2 linked regions of the Salipiger sp. CCB-MM3 genome follow. The protein of the gene in region 2 interacts with the protein of the main gene of each other region in a pairwise test. Links are inferred from orthologs where the notes say so. Each region holds a gene or a part of one and is shown on either strand. Other genes may lie near its edges.

Region 1 (4,534 bases), 900 kb from region 2 along the record:
CCCATCAGCGGATCGACCTCGCGCGGCGAGGCGGGAAAGAACTCGAGATACCAGTCTTTGGTCTTTGCCTGGCCCGACGACATGGCCGTCTTGGCCGGCTGGAAAATCCGTGCGCGCATGAAATCCCTCCTGACGTTCTTTGGCGTTATCGGGAATTTATGCTGCCAGGGCAAGAGATCGCGGCGCGGCACTGCGTCAAATCTTCTCGACCCCTTGCGTCTTGCCTGCAGAAAGGGAACATTCCGTGAAAATGCCTTGCCCGCAGGCCCGAGTCCCCGCCGCCCGGTCCGGCACCCCTTGAAACCGCCGCGCCGCGCGACACGTTTTGCGGGCGCCCGGAGGTCCGTTCATGCCCTATGCCCATTCCGACAAGTCAGATGCCCTAATGCATTCCCCCGCGCCGGACGTGCGGACGCGGGAAAAGCTCGAGGGTGGCATCCGCTTTCGCATGCAGACCGAGTTCGCTCCGGCGGGTGACCAGCCCACGGCGATCGCCGAACTGGCGCAGGGGGTGAATGACGGCGAGCGCAGTCAGGTGCTGCTGGGCGCCACCGGCACCGGCAAGACCTTCACCATGGCCAAGATCATCGAGGAGACGCAGCGCCCGTCGATCATTCTTGCGCCGAACAAGACCCTGGCGGCGCAGCTCTACGGCGAGTTCAAAGGCTTCTTCCCGGACAACGCGGTCGAGTATTTCGTCTCTTATTACGACTACTACCAGCCCGAGGCATATGTGGCGCGGTCGGACACTTACATCGAGAAAGAAAGCCAGATCAACGAGCAGATCGACCGGATGCGCCACTCGGCCACCCGCGCTCTGCTCGAGCGTGATGACGTGATCATCGTGGCCTCGGTGTCCTGTATCTACGGTATCGGTTCGGTCGAAACCTACGGCGCGATGACGCAGGACCTGCACGCCGGGCAGGAGTATGACCAGCGCAAGATCATGGCCGACCTCGTGGCGCAGCAGTACAAGCGCAACGACGCGGGCTTCTCGCGCGGGGCGTTCCGGGTGCGCGGCGACAGCCTCGAGATTTGGCCCGCCCACCTTGAGGACCGGGCGTGGAAGCTGTCGTTCTTCGGTGAGGAGTTGGAGAGCATCACCGAGTTCGATCCGCTCACCGGCGAGAAAACCGGCAGCTTCGACCGTATCCGTGTCTATGCGAACTCGCACTATGTGACGCCGAAGCCGACGATGCAGCAGGCGGTCATTCATATCAAAAAAGAGCTGCGCCAGCGGCTCGATCAACTGGTGGCCGAGGGCAAGCTGCTGGAAGCGCAGCGGCTCGAGCAGCGTACCAATTTCGACATCGAGATGCTGGAGGCCACCGGGGTCTGCAACGGTATTGAGAACTACTCGCGCTATCTGACGGGGCGCGCGCCGGGCGAGCCGCCGCCCACGCTTTTCGAGTTCATCCCCGACCATGCCATCGTCTTCGCCGACGAAAGCCACGTCTCGGTGCCGCAGATCGGGGCCATGTATAAGGGCGACTACCGACGCAAGTTCACGCTGGCCGAGCATGGCTTCCGGCTGCCGTCCTGCATGGACAACCGCCCCCTCAAGTTCGAGGAATGGGACGCCATGCGCCCGCAGTCGGTCTTTGTTTCGGCAACCCCGGCGAACTGGGAGATGGAGCAGGCGGGCGGCGTCTTTGCCGAGCAGGTCATTCGCCCGACGGGTCTTTTGGATCCGCAGGTCGAGATCCGTCCGGTGAAGATGCAGGTGGACGACCTTTTGGACGAAATCCGCAAGGTGACCGCAGACGGCTATCGCACGCTTTGCACCGTGCTCACCAAGCGCATGGCCGAGGATCTGACCGAATATCTGCACGAGCAGGGCATCAAGGTGCGCTACATGCACTCCGATATCGACACGATCGAGCGGATCGAGATCCTGCGCGACCTGCGGCTCGGCGCTTTCGACGTGCTGATCGGGATCAACCTGCTGCGCGAGGGGCTCGATATTCCCGAGTGTGGGCTGGTGGCCATTCTCGATGCGGACAAGGAAGGCTTCCTGCGCTCCGAGACCTCGCTGATCCAGACCATCGGACGGGCCGCGCGGAACGCCGAGGGCCGGGTGATCATGTATGCCGACCGGGTCACCGGCTCGATGGAGCGGGCGCTGGCCGAAACCGAGCGCCGCCGCGAGAAGCAGATCGCCTACAACGAAGAGCATGGCATCACCCCGGCGACGGTGAAGAAGAACGTCGATGACATTCTGGCCGGGCTCTATCAGGGCGACGTGGACATGAACCGCGTCACCGCGAAGATCGATCCCAAGCAGCAAGGTTCGAACCTCGAAACGGTGCTGGAGGGGCTGCGTGCCGAGATGCGCAAGGCCGCCGAGAACCTCGAGTTCGAGGAAGCGGCGCGTCTGCGGGACGAGGTGAAGCGGCTGGAGGCGGTGGATCTGGCCATCCACGACGATCCTCTGGCGCGCCAGTCGGCGGTAGAGGCGGCGTCGGAAGCGGCGGTGAATTCCAAGGGTCGGTCGACCGCGGGACGTCCGGGGCAGCGCGGCGGCAACGTGAAGCGGCGCAAAAGATAGGCTTCGAGGGTGCGCTTCAGCGCCGCATGAAAAAGCCCCCTCCGGCCGGTGCTGGAAGGGGCTTACTTTGGGGGCAGGGGGGGTAAGCCCGTGTGAGCTTAGCCGTTGTCGTCTTCCGGCGGGTTCACGTCGATATCCGGCAGGGTCACCTCAGCTTCCTTGGTGTCCACCTCTACATCGACGTCCGGCACCTCAACGGTCTCTTCCTGGGTACCAACATCGATGCTGCCCACATCGGCCTCAACCTCGGGCATTTCACCGCCTTCGACGGCCACATCCACGTCGGGCAGGGCGCCTTCGTCGGTGACGTCAAAGTCGATCATATAGGCACCAAAGCCGACAACGACAGCGGCCACGGCAACGGCGGCAATAACGGGTCCTTTACGCATAACTCTTCCCTTCCGTATGACTGTTTTTCTTGCGGCCAGCGCCGCAGTCTTCGGTAAAGGAACTGTGAGATTGTCAGCTTGGTTCCGGAAATATTTCCCGGAACCAATGTGTTGTCAGCCGCGTTAGCTCGGGTTTGCGCAGCAGGCGCTCAGCTGCAGAACACCCGCATGATCTGGCCGGTGCTGTCGGTCTCGATGTTGAGACGGTCGGGGCGGAAATCCATCGTCATCGGCTGACCGGGGCCGAGGATGCGCAGCTTGTCACCGGCGGTGAGGCCAAGCTCTTCAACCGGCTGACCGATGCGGGTCTGATAGACGGTGGCGCCGCAGGTGTCGTCCTCAGCCTTGGTCTCGGCCTCGCTACATGCGGCCAGAGCGCTACAAAGACCGGCGATCAGGGCAACGGGTTTCATCATGTCTCTTCTCCTGCGCGATGCGATCCGCTCATAGATAGGTCACGCGATGGTGTGGCTCAACTCTCCGTTGCGGCAAAGGTCGATCTCGACCGATGCAGGGAAGGGCGCTAGGCTGTTGTTATGCGTATGTGGTTTCTCATACCCCTTGTGGCCCTCGCGGCCTGCGGCACGCCTTACGAGCGGTGCAACCGCGATGCGGCGGAGCCCTATCGCGATGCCTTGAACGAGCGCGCGCGCATCGCCAAGGATCTGGCGCGCGGCTTCACCTATAGCACCGACTGGGAAACCCGCATGCGCTGGGACGTCTGCGGCAGCTACAACGGCAGGCTGCACTATTGCTGGCGGCGGGACACCGAGCCGGTGACGCGCCGGGTGCCGATCAATGCCGAGGCGCTGCGCACCCGTGACGCCGAGATCGAGCAGCAGCTTCCGCAGTTGCGCCACGAGGCCGCTCAGGCACAGGCGATCTGCCGCCAGCGCTATCCTGTCGAGGTCGAGGCCGTGCCTAGCGAGGGGTAGGGGCCCAGCGACGGGTAGGGACCCAGCGAGGGGTAAGGGGCCGCGCCGAGGGCGCCGCCCCTTATGAGCTCAGACGGGTTTCTTGCGCAGCTCGGGGTGCGCCTTCAGCACCAAGCCAAAGATCACCAGCGCAACGCCGGTCGACAGCAGTTCGACCGACAGAAGTACGCCCAGCACCACCGCCGCCGAAGAAGGGAATTCGGTGAAGATCATGATCGCGAGGATCACCGAAACCGCGCCGCTGATGATCATTGCCAGCTTGAACCGGCTGTCGGTCACCGAAAACGCATAGATCACCTTGGTGATGCCGCTCACGAGGAACATGATCGCGGCCACCAGCGTCAGCCAGAACAGCCCTTCGAGCGGTTCCCTCACAAAGATGATGCCGAGGCCGAGGTAGATGATGGTCAGCAGGATGGCCACCAGCCGCTCGCGCATGCGGGTCACGCGGAAGATGCTGATCGCTTGGATCACGCCGAGGATGATCAGGAACCAAGCCACCAAGGTCTGCGCCGCCACCGAGGCGGCGAAAGGGTTAAGCAGTGCGATGATCCCGCCGAGGATGCTCGCGATACCAATGACAATCCACCAGAGCCAATGAGACATTTTGCAAATCCTTGAGTGTCATCCGACATACCGCTGCCGGTGACATGACGGTGCGC
Region 2 (6,576 bases):
GCCTAGCGGCGCGGCGGAATGGCATAGGTCAGCGAGGCATGGGCGACCGCCTCGCGTGAGCCTTCGCTGTAGAGCAGCACATCGGTCACGCTCAGGCTGCGCCCGAGCTTCAGCAGCCGCGCCTCGGCCAGCAGATCGCAGCCGGAGGCAGGCTTGCGCATGAAGTCGATCGAGCAATGGGTGGTGACGGTCAGCGCCTGCCGCCCAATGCGTGCCAGCGTTGCCACATAGGCCGCCACATCCGCCAGCGCGAACATCGACGGGCCAGAGACGGTGCCGCCCGGGCGCAGATGCTGATCACCGGTGATCAGCCGCATCACCAGCAGGTCCTCATCCATCCGTTCGATGCCGAACATCCCCTCGACCTGCGGAAAAACCTCCGACAGATAGCCCTTCATCTCCGGTATGGTGAACTGCAGCGTCATGCGACCTCCCGCCTCTTTCGCCCCTCATCTCCGCTGGCTAGGCTGCCCGCGAGGATGGAGGAGGACAAGATGGCAATTCTCGAACGTCACGACACCGGGCCGGTGGCGCATCTGCGGCTGAACGCGCCCGAGCGGCTGAACCCGCTGTCGGATGCCATGCTGGCCGCGCTGCAGGACCAGATCGATGCGCTGGCGCACGACAGAGCGATCCGCGCCGTGGTGATCTCGGGCGCGGGCAAGGTGTTCTGCGCCGGGCATGACTTGCGCGAGATGCAGGCCGGGCGGCAGGCCGAGGACAAGGGCGCGGGCTATTTCGCCGATCTCTTCGCCCGCTGCGCCAAGGTGATGACGGGCCTCACCCGCCTGCCCCAGCCGGTGATTGCGCAGGTCCATGGCATCGCCGCCGCCGCCGGTTGCCAGCTGGTGGCGAGTTGCGACATGGCGGTGGCGGCAGAGGACGCGCGCTTTGCGGTCAATGGCGTCAATATCGGTCTTTTCTGCTCGACGCCAATGGTGGCGCTGACCCGCAACCTGCCGCGCAAACAGGCCTTCGAGATGCTGACCACGGGCCGCTTCATCCATGCCGAAGAGGCGCAGGCCATGGGGCTGATCAACTGCGTGGTTCCCGCCGAGGACCTCGCTGGCGCGGCCCTAGACCTGGCTGAAACCGTGGCGTCGAAACTGCCCAGGGCGGTGAAGATCGGCAAACAGGCGTTCTACGCGCAGGCCGAGCTGCCGCTCGACGAGGCCTATGCGCTCGCCGGGCACGTGATGGTGGAAAACATGCTCGAGCGCGACACCAGCGAAGGCATGTCGGCCTTTCTGGACAAGCGAAAGCCCGACTGGAGCGCCTGAGCCGCTGGCGGAAACCCGCTGATATTTGCATATGTTACGGAACCGCTGCGGCGGGGGACTGCGTTCTCTGCGTATAACTCCGCACCACGTACAGGAGAGCATGATGTTGCGTACCCTCACTTTCGCGGCCCTGTCGGCCGCCGCTCTGGCCACCCCGATGGCCGCCACCGCCGCGCCCAAGGGCTGCCCGCCGGGCCTTGCCAAGAAGAACGCGGCCTGCATGCCGCCGGGCCAGTACAAAAAGCAGGCGCCGGTGCGTCACGAGCGCGACCGCGATCACTACGGCCACGACCGCTATGACGATCGCGACCACGACCGGGTGCGCGACCGCCGCTTCGACCGGGGTGACCGTATCGACCGCGATTACGTGGTGATCCGCGACCCGCGCCGCTACGATCTTGACCCGCGCCGCACCTATTACAACGTCGATGACTACATCTACCGCGTCGATCCCGACACCGGCGCCGTGCTCGACATCATCGGCGGTCTCGCGCAGCTGGCGCGCTAAAAAGCGTCGGGGGCGCTGCCCCCGGACCCCCGGGATATTTTGATCTAGACGAAAGAAGGACCAGCGCTGCCACAAGCGCCGGTCCTTCTTCTCTTGTCAAATACGCATGGCGCAACCTCGCGGCCGCGCTGCGCTGCTATTCCGCGGCGACCTTGCCGGTCCGCAGCATCGGCTTGAGGTACTGGCCGGTGTGCGAACGCCCGACCTCGGCCACATCCTCGGGGGTGCCGGTTGCGACGATCTCGCCACCCCCGTCGCCGCCCTCGGGGCCGATGTCGATGATGTGGTCGGCGGTCTTGATGACGTCGAGATTGTGCTCGATCACCACCACAGTATTGCCCTGCTCCACCAGCTCATGCAGCACTTCCAAAAGCTTGCGCACATCCTCAAAATGCAGGCCCGTGGTCGGCTCGTCGAGGATATAGAGCGTGCGCCCGGTCGAGCGTTTCGCCAGTTCCTTCGAGAGTTTCACCCGCTGCGCCTCGCCGCCCGAGAGCGTCGTCGCCTGCTGGCCGACCTTCACATAGCTGAGCCCGACGCGCATCAGCGCGTCCATCTTCTCGCGGATCGAGGGCACCGACTGGAAGAACTCCTGCGCCTCTTCCACAGTCATATCAAGCACATCCGCGATGCTCTTTCCCTTGAACTTGATCTCCAGAGTCTCGCGGTTGTAGCGCTGTCCCTTGCAGGTCTCGCATTCGACGTAGACGTCGGGCAGGAAGTGCATCTCGATCTTGATAACGCCATCGCCCTGACAGGCCTCGCAGCGGCCGCCCTTGACGTTGAAGCTGAACCGCCCCGGCTTGTAGCCGCGCGCCTTGGCCTCGGGGAGCCCGGCGAACCAGTCGCGGATCGGGGTGAAGGCGCCGGTGTAGGTGGCCGGGTTCGAGCGCGGCGTGCGCCCGATCGGGCGCTGGTCGATGTCGATGACCTTGTCGAGATACTCAAACCCCTTGATCGTCTCGCAGGGCGACGGGGTTTCGCGCGCGCCGTTGAGCCGCATGGCGGCGTTCTTGTAGAGCGTCTCGATGGTCAGCGTGGATTTGCCGCCGCCCGAGACCCCGGTGACGCAGACGAACTTGCCCAGCGGAAATTCCGCGTCGATGCCCTTGAGGTTGTTGCCGGTGGCTTTCACCACTTTCAGCATCTTGCCGTTGCCCTTGCGCCGCTCACTCGGCACGGCGATCTCGCGCGTGCCGGCGAGATACTGGCCGGTGAGGCTGGCGGGATCGTCGGCGATCATCGGCGGCGTGCCGTGGCTGACCACATTGCCGCCGTGCACCCCGGCGCCGGGGCCGATGTCGAAGACATAGTCGGCCTGCCGGATCATATCCTCGTCATGCTCGACCACGATCACCGTATTGCCCTGATCGCGCAGCGATTTCAGCGTGCCGATGAGCCGGTCATTGTCGCGCTGGTGCAACCCGATCGAGGGCTCATCGAGCACGTAGAGCACGCCCGTCAGCCCCGAGCCAATTTGGCTCGCCAGTCGGATACGCTGGCTCTCGCCGCCCGACAGGGTGCCCGCGGCGCGGGACATGGTCAGATAGTCGAGGCCGACGTTGTTGAGAAAGCCAAGCCGCTCTCGGATCTCCTTGAGGATGGCGCGGGCGATCTCGTTCTTCTGTCCCGAGAGCGCGGCGGGCACGGTCTCGATCCACTCATGTGCCTCGCGGATCGACTTCTCGACCACATGGCCGATGTGCAGCAGGTTGTCCTGCCCGGCTTTGGCGTCGCCAATCTTCACCGCCAGCGCCTCGGGGCGCAGACGGTAGCCGCCGCAGCTGCCGCAGGGCCGGTTGTTCTGATAACGCTCGAACTCTTCGCGCACCCAGGCGCTGTCGGTCTCGCGGTAGCGGCGCTGCATATTGGGGATCACGCCCTCGAAGGCGCGGGTCACCTGATAGACGCGCCCGCCCTCGTCGTAGCGGAAGGGGATCTCTTCCTTGCCCGAGCCGCGCAGGAAGACCTCCTGCACCTTCTTGGGCAGATCCTTCCAGCGGGCGTTCTTGTCGAACCCATAGTGCTTGGCGATCGACTCGATGGTCTGCAGGAAATAGGGCGACTTGCCCTTGCGCCACGGTGCGATGGCCCCGTCGGCGACCTTCAGCGTGATATCGGGCACCACGAGGTTTTCGTCGAAGAACAGCTCCACCCCAAGCCCGTCGCAATCGGGACAGGCGCCCACGGGGGCGTTGAAGGAAAACAGCCGCGGCTCGATCTCGGAGATGGTGAAGCCGCTGACCGGGCAAGAGAAATTCTCGGAGAAGGTGATCCGCTCAGCCTCGCCCTCGCCGTCGCGCGGCGCGGTTTCGAGCACGGCGATGCCGGAGGCCAGATCGAGCGCGGTGCGGAAACTGTCGGCAAGCCGCGTCTCCAGCCCCTCGCGCACGACGATGCGGTCGACCACCACGTCGATGTCGTGGCGGAATTTCTTGTCGAGGGTCGGCGGTTCGTCAAGCTCGTAGAACGCGCCATCCACCTTGACCCGCTGGAAGCCCTGCTTGCGCAGCTCGAGGAATTCCTTGCGGTACTCGCCCTTGCGGTCGCGGATGATCGGCGCCAGCAGGTAGCCGCGGGTGCCCTCCTCGAGCGCCATGACGCGGTCGACCATGTCCTGCACCTGCTGCGCCTCGATAGGCAGGCCGGTGGCGGGGCTGTAGGGCGTGCCGACGCGGGCAAACAGCAGGCGCAGATAGTCATAGATCTCGGTGACCGTGCCGACCGTCGAGCGCGGGTTCTTCGAGGTGGTTTTCTGTTCGATGGAGATCGCCGGCGAGAGGCCCGCGATATGATCAACATCGGGCTTTTCCATCATGTCGAGGAACTGCCGCGCGTAGGCCGAGAGGCTCTCGACATAGCGCCTCTGACCCTCGGCATAGATGGTGTCGAAGGCCAGCGAGGACTTGCCCGAGCCCGACAGCCCGGTGATCACCACCAGCTCGTCGCGGGGGATGTCCACGTCGATGTTCTTGAGGTTGTGCTCGCGCGCGCCGCGAACTTCGATCTGCTTGAGCTCTGGCATGAAGACCCTCGGGAAAGGAACGCCTCTACACATAGGGGAAACCAGCCGGATCGCAATGCTCAAAAGAGAACTTTTGCGGAACACTAGGGGCGTTCCGGCGCCATTTCAGTGTAAATCAGCCTAGGCCCGTGCAAAACAACTCTCTTCGAAGAGATTTGCAAAAGTCTTGAGAGGCTTTTGCCCTGCTCAGCGATAGAGCAGCGAGACGCCATCCGAGAAAAGATGCACCTTCGCAGGTTCCGCCGTGAGCGCCACATCGCTGCCGCGCAGCCCCTTGTGGATGCCCGGCAGTTTGGCGATCACCGCTTCCTTGGCGCCTTCAGAGGGCTCGAAATGCAGCAGCGTCACCTCGCCGAGCGCCTCGGTCAGCGCCACCCTGCCCCGGAAGATCGCCGCGCCTTCGGCAATGGTGAAATCCTCGGGTCGGATGCCGACGTTGACCTTGAGGCCCATGTCGGCGTCGGTGGTGGGTACGTCCGACAGCGCGGTGCCACCCGCCTGCAGCGCCACGGTGGTCCGCGGGCCGGTGCCGGTGACCTCGCCCGCCAGCATGTTCATCGCCGGAGAGCCGATGAACTGCGCCACGAACTCGCTGTTCGGCGTCTCGTACAGCTCCAGCGGCGAGCCGACCTGCGCCACGCCCTTATTGGCCAGCACCACGATGCGGTCGGCCAGCGTCATCGCCTCGACCTGATCGTGGGTGACATAGATCATCGTGCGGTCCGGCATCGCCTCTTTCAGCTGGGCGATCTCGATACGGGTGGCGACGCGCAGCGCCGCGTCGAGGTTCGACAGCGGCTCGTCGAAGAGATAGACCTTGGGGTCGCGCACGATGGCCCGGCCAATGGCGACACGCTGGCGCTGCCCGCCCGAGAGCGCCTTGGGCAGACGGTCGAGATAGGGCTCCAGCTGCAGCATCTTGGCGGCGCGCTCGACCGAGGCGGCGATCTCTTCCTTGCTCTTCTTGGCGATCTGCAGTGCGAAGGACATGTTGTCGCGCACGGTCATATGGGGATAGAGCGCGTAGCTCTGAAAGACCATGGCGATGCCGCGCTGTGCGGGCGGCACATCGTTGACCAACTGTCCGTCGATCTCCAGCGTGCCAGCGGTGATCCTTTCGAGCCCGGCGATCATCCGCAGCAGCGTGGACTTGCCGCAGCCCGACGGACCGACAAAGACGATCAACTCGCCCGCGGTGATGTCGAGATTGATGTCCTTCAGCACCTCGACGGTGCCGCCGTAGGTCTTGCCGACGCTGGCCAGTTTCAGATCCGCCATGGTCTCCCCCTTATCCTCGTTGCCTGCCCATCACCCTGCTGATCACATCCGCAGCGCCAGCGCGGGCTGCCACGGCCCGAGATGGAACTTGCCGTCGGGCGCCGTGCCGGTGGAGCCCAGTTCGACCCCCACCTGCTGCCACTTGCCCGCGGGCGCGTCGATCGCCGCCGGGTCACGGCCGATGTTGAAGGCGCAGAACAGCTCTTCTTCATCGTTGATGCGGTGGAAGCTGAGCACGCTGCCCTGCGCCTTAACATCGGTGATCTCGCCCTTGCGCAGCGCCGAATGGGCGTGGCGGAAGGCGATGGCGCGGCGGTAGTGATGCAGGATCGCCGCCGGGTCCTTCTCCTGATCCTCGACGGTCATGCGCAGATGCTCGTGGCTCACCGGCAGCCACGGCTGGCCCTCGGTGAAGCCGCCGTGATGAGCGTGCGGCTCCCAGACCATCGGCGTGCGGCAACCATCGCGGCCCTTGAAGGCGGGCC

Evidence for each region. Proteins that work in one complex are often made in the same cells at the same time.
Region 1: the proteins of uvrA (region 2) and uvrB interact in binary tests that used the Escherichia coli proteins (3 or more experiments, as listed by UniProt). The link is inferred for Salipiger sp. CCB-MM3 from one-to-one orthologs.

What each region holds. Positions count from the first base shown.
Region 1 is NZ_CP014595.1:1,047,364-1,051,897, reverse strand. The notes cover bases 1-2,948. They hold uvrB (excinuclease ABC subunit UvrB), read left to right. Parts: upstream 1-349; coding sequence 350-2,548; downstream 2,549-2,948. Other genes in these bases: AYJ57_RS05155 (hypothetical protein), read right to left, coding at 2,647-2,937; AYJ57_RS05165 (ETC complex I subunit), read right to left, coding at 1-119. In the rest of the region: AYJ57_RS05150 (I78 family peptidase inhibitor), read right to left, coding at 3,087-3,353; AYJ57_RS05145 (excinuclease ABC subunit B), read left to right, coding at 3,474-3,872; AYJ57_RS05140 (HdeD family acid-resistance protein), read right to left, coding at 3,942-4,478. UniProt on the Escherichia coli protein: The UvrABC repair system catalyzes the recognition and processing of DNA lesions. A damage recognition complex composed of 2 UvrA and 2 UvrB subunits scans DNA for abnormalities.
Region 2 is NZ_CP014595.1:150,194-156,769, reverse strand. The notes cover bases 1,725-5,127. They hold uvrA (excinuclease ABC subunit UvrA), read right to left. Parts: upstream 4,814-5,127; coding sequence 1,925-4,813; downstream 1,725-1,924. Other genes in these bases: AYJ57_RS00720 (ABC transporter ATP-binding protein), read right to left, coding at 5,000-5,127; AYJ57_RS00730 (excinuclease ABC subunit A), read left to right, coding at 1,725-1,788. Outside these bases: AYJ57_RS00740 (PaaI family thioesterase), read right to left, coding at 3-425; AYJ57_RS00735 (enoyl-CoA hydratase), read left to right, coding at 495-1,280; more of AYJ57_RS00730, read left to right, coding at 1,381-1,724; more of AYJ57_RS00720, read right to left, coding at 5,128-6,091; AYJ57_RS00715 (alpha-glucosidase), read right to left, coding at 6,134-6,576. UniProt on the Escherichia coli protein: The UvrABC repair system catalyzes the recognition and processing of DNA lesions. UvrA is an ATPase and a DNA-binding protein. A damage recognition complex composed of 2 UvrA and 2 UvrB subunits scans DNA for abnormalities.